DNA from 2 places in the Alteromonas sp. 14N.309.X.WAT.G.H12 genome. Region 2 is predicted to be linked to the other one. Evidence: predicted binding sites of a transcription regulator. Region 2 holds the regulator's gene; the other holds the start of a gene.

Region 1 (4,205 bases), on a different contig from region 2:
ATTTCTATAATGGCTTCGGGTCCCGTCTTACACATGTATTCAATGGCATCTTGGTCACCAATGTAATCAGACCCTTTAACGGTGTCATACATGTGCCATTCCCAGTTATCTTCGTGGGAATTACCCAACGCAACCGTAATTCCGCCCTGAGCAGAAACAGTATGAGAACGAGTAGGAAATACTTTTGATAACAAAGCACAGGATTGACCTGACTGGGAGATCTGTAATGCTGCACGCATGCCTGCGCCACCAGCACCAATTACTACAGCGTCAAATTCATGTACTGGTAAATTCATATTATTCATTTTAGATACCCCACAAAACAAACAAACCAACTACTACGTAAACTAACGCAGTCAGGTTAAGGGCGAACTGTAAAACCGCGCGTAATCCTGGTGATTTCACGTAATCAGTTAAGACTTGCCATAATCCCACGCGAACGTGAAACAACACAGCAACCAAGGTTACGAAAGTAAATACCTTCATTCCAAGACCAGAGAACAAACCATGCCACACTGCGTAGGTTAGTTCGTCTGTAGAAATAAAAAACCACGCCATAAACAAAGAGAATGCAGTGATGATGGCTGCGGTGGTGCGAAGCGTGACGAAATCCTGTACGCCATTTCGTTTCATACTTGCCTGGTTGGTTACCATAATACGACTCCCAGTACGACGGTCAGTACGATCCACAATGCCATGATGGCACGGGCGCTGTTATTACCTGACTCAAGTTCTTCCCAATGCCCCATATCCATAATTACATGACGGATACCGCCAAGAATGTGATAGGTCAGTGCAGAGGCTGTTCCGATAGCGATGAGCTTTCCAATAACTCCATCCATAATTGTTTGCACGTTTGCAAATCCTTCTGGCGATGAAACAGAAACTGCCCATGCCCAAATGACAAACAAGAGTGCGAAAAACATGGCTACGCCGGTAATGCGATGGAGAATTGAAGAAACAGCAGAGGGAGGAAATTTAATTGTATTGAGGTCTAAATTTACTGGTCTTTGCTTTTTCACAATTTATGCCTGTTTGATCCGTAGGGATAAGAATTACCCGTTGTTTTTATGTCCTGACAAAGTAATTCAGTTATTTTACCTGTTAATTATCTCGTCCGTTGAGTTTGTTAACAACTTGTGAATTATATGTTACTCGAACAACATTGTGATTTAATGTTAATTCGAGCAGCGCTGAGTATATCCAGCGCATTGTACAATTACAATTTTTTGTACCGTATTAGGACTTTAGTCTTATAGCGTCCACAGTGGTAAGAATACAACATTATAATTACCACATTCAGAAGATGACAGAGGTATTTTCACGAAACAGAAATGAGCCGTCGTGCTACACCCCACATCGTTACTGGGTTACAACAGCATAACAGTTTCCCTATTGGAATCGAATGTAATAAAAATTTATAAGGTATGTATTTGTCACGGGTGTAATTGCATATAAATTTTACTAAAGTTAACTATGAAAAATTCAAATAATCTAATTACCTAAGAAGAAAACAGCGTCGTACCCTACTGTAATTAACGCGTATCTGATAAAATCGACGAGAATATTTATTATGCAATTATGCAATTAAATTGACTTTCCCCTGCATAATAAAGTAAAACTACGCCACTTTTTACAACAAACTCATCCAATTTGTGGTGAGTACGTTGCCAAAGAAACTTTTCTGAGGAGAGCATATATGGCAGATCAGAAGGCCATTCTGAAAGCCGGTGATATAGAAATCGAATTACCGATTTTGTCCGGTACCGAAGGTCAAGATGTAATTGATGTACGTTCATTAGGTGCCCACGGGTATTTCACTTTCGATCCAGGCTTCATGGCCACCGGATCTTGCGAATCGTCCATCACTTATATCGACGGTGCAAAAGGTGTATTACTTCATCGCGGTTATCCCATCGAAGAGTTGGCACGAGACGCATCTTATCTCGAAGTGTGCTACATGCTCCTTAACGGTGAAGCACCTACGAACGAAGAATATGATGAGTTCCGCGAAACAATAACTCGCCATACTATGGTACATGAGCAAATTAACATGTTCTTCCATGGTTTCCGTAATGACGCACACCCCATGGCTATGCTTTGCGGTACCGTTGGCGCGATGTCTTCGTTCTATCATAGTGACCTAGACGTTTCTAATCCTGAACAGCGTATTCGTAGTGCCCATCGTCTTATTGCAAAAATGCCTACTCTCGTAGCCATGTGCTATAAGTACAACATTGGCCAGCCCTTCGTTTATCCCCGAAATGATTTAAGCTACGCAGGTAACTTCCTGAACATGATGTTCTCCGTGCCGGCTGAAGAGTATAAAATCAGTCCTGCGGTTGAGCGTGCGATGGATCGTATCTTTACGCTGCACGCAGACCATGAACAAAACGCTTCCACTTCTACAGTAAGATTAGCGGGTTCTTCAGGTGCTAACCCTTACGCATGTATTGCGGCGGGTGTTGCGTCTTTATGGGGCCCTGCTCACGGTGGTGCAAACGAAGCTTGCTTAAACATGCTAGAAGAGATCGGCAGTGTTGATCGTATTCCAGAGTTTATCGAGCGTGCGAAGGACAAAAATGACCCCTTCCGTCTTATGGGCTTTGGGCATCGTGTTTATAAAAACTATGATCCCCGTGCCACAGTAATGCGTGATAGCTGCTACGAAGTATTAAAAGAATTGGATGTCAAAGATCCCCTTCTCGACGTAGCAATGGAACTGGAACGTATTGCCTTAAGCGATGATTATTTCTCTGAGAAAAAATTATTCCCTAACGTTGATTTTTACTCTGGTATCATTCTTAAAGCCATTGGTATTCCTACCAATATGTTTACCTGTATTTTCGCATTGTCACGTACCGTAGGCTGGATTTCACACTGGCACGAAATGATGAGCGACAAAGGCCAGAAAATTGGTCGTCCTCGTCAGTTATACACCGGTCACAGCAAGCGTAAATTTACACCGCTGGATAAATAATTGCTAAATCCATGATAAAATAGCGCCTTATGGCGCTATTTTTTTTGGAGATGTTTATGCCCTACGCGGTGGTTTGGTTAGGTGCTGCAGGCCTGATCCCTTTTATACTCTTACCCATGATTGGCGCTTTAGATTGGCTCCCCCTCGTTACCAGCGCCCGATACTTTACCCAGTATTCTGCGGTACTGCTGTCTTTTTTTGGTGGCATTTATTGGTGGGACGCACTTTCTAAGCGCGATTATGGCGTCCAGTTATATATCGCCATGCTACCAACCCTTATTGGCTGGTTATGTCTGGTTTTAGCCGGACATCCTTTTGTATTGGGGCTACTTTCTTTGTGTTATCTCGGTGTGCTTTATTACGATAAACAGTGCTTAAGTCTCAGCAAAGAAGAAATTGTGAGTTATATAATATTACGCATGGCATTAACCACAGTGGTGGTATTAAGTCATGCCTGGATGATTTTTTTACTTTTCTAAAAAAAAGCCTCTTTATTTTTAAAAAAAGAGGCTTTTTTATTTAAATATCAAGGCTTATTCATCACGTATTAACGCCACAAGTTCTGCCGTTTTTGTTTCCATTAATTGCATATCGCCCTTTGCTTCTACATTGAGACGAATAACCGGTTCGGTATTAGATTTCCGTAAATTAAACCGCCAATTGGCAAACTCATAACCAATCCCATCGGTATGATCAACCACAAGAGCATCCCCTTCATACTTGGCCTTAATGCGTGCAATGGCGGCATCAGCATCTTTTAACACGCTATTAATTTCACCCGAGGATGGAAAAGCGCTGATTCGCGCATCCACCATGGCTGACAGCGATTGCTCCCGTGTCGACATCAGTTCAGCGACTAACAACCAAGGGATCATCCCCGAATCACAATAAGCAAAATCACGGAAATAATGGTGTGCACTCATTTCGCCACCGTACACCGCATCTTCTTTGCGCATACGCTCTTTAATAAATGCGTGGCCGGTTTTAGACTTAATGGGTGTGCCACCGGCTTGCTTGATAATATCTTCGGTATTCCAAAAAACCCGGGGATCGTAAATAATCTTTGCCTCTGGTTCTTTATCGATAAAGGCCTGGGCTAGCAAGCCAACAATATAGTAGCCTTCGATAAAGCGTCCCTGTTCGTCAAACAAAAAACAGCGATCAAAATCGCCATCCCAGGCAATACCGAAATCCGCCCCGTGATCTTTTACCGCTTGTGCGGTAT
Region 2 (4,205 bases):
CTACGGTCATGGCGAACCACCGGATAATGGCCGTTCATTTTACCGCAGTTTGCAAAACCCCAAAAATGCCAGCTTGTCATTGCAAAATCTCACATTTGATGTGGTTGCCCTCGGTGACAGTCATTATCCCCACTTCTGTGCTTTTGGCGAACAGCTGTATCAATTACTTGAAAAACACGGTGCAACGGCGGGTGCAGCCCTTACCCGGCTGGATCATGCCAAAGGAGAAACAGGCAAAAGTGCCGTTTTCTTTGCCACAGGAACATCGAACAATTTTATTTTAGACAATCGTACCCAATTAAATAAAACCTCCGAAACCCCGCTGTTCGAACTTTCTTTTTTCAGTGACCGGATGTCATGGGAAGCGGGGGATATTCTCGATATATTACCAGCAAACAGCGAACTGGAAGTTACCCGCTGGTTGCACAACCACAATATTAGCCCCGATTTAGAATTTGACTTTGAAAATCAAGCCTGGACTGCCAAGCGCTGGCTTACCTATCGGCAGCTTAATTCACCGCAAACCGACACATCGCCGGTGGCTAGCTTAACGGCCCTTCCCCTTAACGCAACTCGCAGTTATACCATTGCGTCGATACCTGAAGAAAAACAGCTAAAGCTGATTGTTCGTCAGCACAAACTGGATAACGGTAAACTGGGATTAGGCTCTGGCTGGCTAACGCACTATGTGACTGTCGCAGAGCAAGTCAAAGGAAAAATAAAACCTAACCCCGCCTGCCACATTCCTGCGCTGACTTCGCCATTGTTGCTTATTGGCGCCGGAAGCGGTTTGGCCGGCATACGTGCACAGCTGAGCAAATTCACTCAACCTGCTTTAGCCATTAAGCCAAGCCGTATTTGGCTACTCTATGGCGAGCGTTATCCAGACAAAGACGATGTTCTTGAACAAACCTTAGATACCCCGATTAAATCCAGCACAATTCGGGTGGATAAGGTTTTCTCTCGCTGTCCTAATCAGCCCCAATACGTGCAAGACAAGCTCGTGCAATCGGCAAAGGACGTAAAAGCCTTAGTCGACGCTGGAGGGCAAATTTATGTATGCGGCAGTTATGAAGGAATGGGAGAAGGCGTACATGGCGCGCTATTAGCTATCCTGGGTGAAGAAAAAGTACAATTTCTCATCGATACGCAACGTTATCATCGCGACATTTACTAGCGAACATAAGTACAAATACAAAAAAGCCGGCTTATAAAAAGCCGGCTTTTGATTCAATAGACTTCGCTTAACCGTTTACGAACTCAACACCAATTTTGATGTCGCCACGTAAACCTTCCAGCATGTCATCTTTTGCTTTCTGTTCGAAGGCGCTTAGGTCACCGTAAGGCAGAATTTCTTCTACACCATTTGGTCCTAAACGAACAGGGTGAGAGAAGAAGGCAGCATCATCGCTGTCGTCAGTTTGTACGTAAGTGTACTCAACCACATTCTCACCTTGCATCGCTGCAACTAAAGACAGACAGAAACGGGCAGCCGCTTGTCCCATAGAAAGGGTTGCAGAACCGCCACCGGCTTTAGCTTCAACCACTTCGGTACCTGCATTTTGAATGCGAGTTGTCAGGCTAGCCACTTCGTCATCGGTGAAAGACACACCTTCAACCTGTGATAACAGAGGCAGGATCGTTGTACCAGAGTGACCACCGATAACAGGAACGTGAACACTAGCAACGTCCAGTCCTTTTAAATCAGCAACAAAGGTTTCTGCACGAATAACGTCAAGGGTTGTTACACCGAACAATTTGTTCTTATCGTAAACCCCTTTTGCTTTCAGTGTTTCAGCTGCAATAGCAACCGTGGTATTTACTGGGTTAGTAATTACACCGATACAAGCAGAAGGACAATGATCAGCCACACCTTCGATAAGGGCTTTCACAATACCTGCGTTGATATTGAACAAGTCTGAACGATCCATACCAGGCTTGCGAGGTACACCCGCCGGGATCAGAACTACGTCACAACCTGTCAGTGCTCCGCCCAAGTCATCTTTACCATGACCGGTAACTTTCACCGCTGTGGGTATGTGGCTCAGGTCTACTGCAACACCTGGAACAACGGGCGCAACATCGTACAATGCCAATTCAGAACCAGCAGGCAATTGTGTTTTCAACAACAATGACAACGCTTGACCAATACCACCGGCAGCACCTAACACGGCTACTTTCATACCATTTCTCCTATGGATATTTACTTGTCAAATAAACGGAGCGTCACACTAAAACAACGCTCGGCAAAACTCAATGGCCCAATCCTCATCTTATGTGAATATCGGGCATTCACTGAAAAATTATGCAATATCATGAATTAATATGCACTAACATTGCTTAAGCGAGTGGGCTACGGCACAATATTAGCGTAAGTCTTTACTAACACCAATTACGACAGGAAATTATGGCCAATTTAAAACAAGAAAAATTGATCAAAGCCTTTAAAGAAATCCTAAAAGCGGAAAGCTTCGGTTCTCAAGGTGAAATTGTAGAAGCGCTAAAATCTCAGGCTTTTGACAATATCAGCCAGTCAAAAGTGTCTCGCATGCTCAGTAAGTTTGGCGCAGTACGCACACGAAACGCTCGCGGCGATATGGTTTATTGCCTACCACCTGAACTAGGAATGCCTACGGCAAAAAGCCCACTAAAACAACTTGTCCTAGACATTGTACACAATAATGTGATGGTTATCATAAGAACCAGCCCTGGCGCAGCACAACTTATCGCAAGATTACTGGATTCATTGAGTCAAAAAGATGGCGTATTAGGCACCATCGCCGGGGACGATACCATATTTATTGCACCGGCTGATGTCACGCACATTGAAGAATTAAGACAACGTGTTGAAGATTTATTCGAAAATGTTTAATTTCTATCAAAAATCAAATTTTATAATAATTAAAAATCGCCCAATTAAATTTAAAAAAGCACAAAAAAAAGCCGCCATATAAAATATGGCGGCTAAAACTAAATCGTACCAAGGAGATACAAATTAGAAACACACGCTGCTAATCTAGCAAATTAACTTTAAGGTTTGTGAAAACTAACGTAAAGTTAGTGCAAACTTCCTCTAAACCTGCATCATACCCTGCGCTCTACTCTCCCTCACACACCACTATACATCTTTAACTTTAAGGAAAAGCTTTTTACATTTATTCAAAATAAATATAGATTTTAAAAAAACAACATCGCGAACAAAAAACAAACAACCCAAAACCCATTCACTGTAAATAGTTCCTATAGCAATGTAATTTTTCGGTAAATACGGCTTAATTCGTGCAAATTTCAATAAATGTAAATTGCCAAACATCCCGATGAAGTGCTTAATTCCCCCGACCGGATACATCCGTAAAAAATAAATACAACAAACGAAGATGAATTTTTTATTTAATATCACCTTCAAGACAGGGGACTCTAATGTTTAAGAACAAACGACTTAGTTTGGCAGTAAAACGCAGTATGTTACTTGCGGGTACCGCAAGTATGCTAACCACACCTCTAGCCTTTGCACAAAGCGCTGATGAGGAAGAAGCTGCACCAATTGAAAAAATCGAAGTAACAGGTTCACGTATTAAGCGTACCGATTTAGAATCGGTATCCCCGGTTACGGTAATCACTGCAGAATCTATCGAGTTATCCGGTGATACGTCCGTAGCAGAAGTATTACGTAATTCTTCTATCAACACCTTTGGTTCCTACCGTGGCCAATCAGGTTATGGCTCTGGTGCATCGGCATCCAGCGAAGTTAACCTGCGTGGTTTAGGCTCTGGTGCCACCTTGGTACTTTTAGATGGCAGACGCTTACCGGGTTTAGGCTATGACGGTGGTTCATCGTCAGATATGTCCATGATCCCTATGTCTATCGTAGAGCGCATTGAAATATTACGCGACGGTGCATCGGCCATCTATGGTTCAGATGCGGTGGCAGGTGTAATTAACATCATCACCAAAAAAAGCTTTGATGGTGTGGAATTAGGCTATACCTTTGAAGATCCAGGTGTAGACGGCGGTGATTCTAACCGATATAACTTTGCAGCAGGTTTAACCAACGATAAAGGCAGCATTGTCTTCGTTGCCGAACATGAAAATACCCAGGAAGTCACCGATGCCGCTGTGGTGGGTGAAGATGTTGGCTATTCTACTTACAGCCCCGTTGCTAACTTCTATGATAGCGACACCGACAGTTACTATTACAACAGTGA

Evidence for each region. Region 2 encodes ArgR, which controls arginine synthesis, uptake and breakdown. Its sites were predicted from a motif close to ANTGAATANNTATTCANT; they were not measured.
Region 1: a site for ArgR is predicted at 1,448-1,465, ahead of gltA (citrate synthase). Genes of this name have one in related genera too.

What each region holds. Positions count from the first base shown of each region.
Region 1 is NZ_JBAHZB010000079.1:5,336-9,540, forward strand. Features, by position in the region: gene sdhA (succinate dehydrogenase flavoprotein subunit) at 1-296, opposite strand, end outside; gene sdhD (succinate dehydrogenase, hydrophobic membrane anchor protein) at 307-654, opposite strand; gene sdhC (succinate dehydrogenase, cytochrome b556 subunit) at 648-1,022, opposite strand; gene gltA (citrate synthase) at 1,700-2,980, shown strand; gene V5298_RS15660 (DUF3429 domain-containing protein) at 3,010-3,459, shown strand; gene V5298_RS15665 (phosphomannomutase CpsG) at 3,514-4,205, opposite strand, start outside.
Region 2 is NZ_JBAHZB010000011.1:14,030-18,234, forward strand. Features, by position in the region: gene V5298_RS05920 (flavodoxin domain-containing protein) at 1-1,177, shown strand, start outside; gene mdh (malate dehydrogenase) at 1,245-2,183, opposite strand; gene argR (transcriptional regulator ArgR) at 2,408-2,872, shown strand; gene V5298_RS05935 (TonB-dependent receptor) at 3,421-4,205, shown strand, end outside.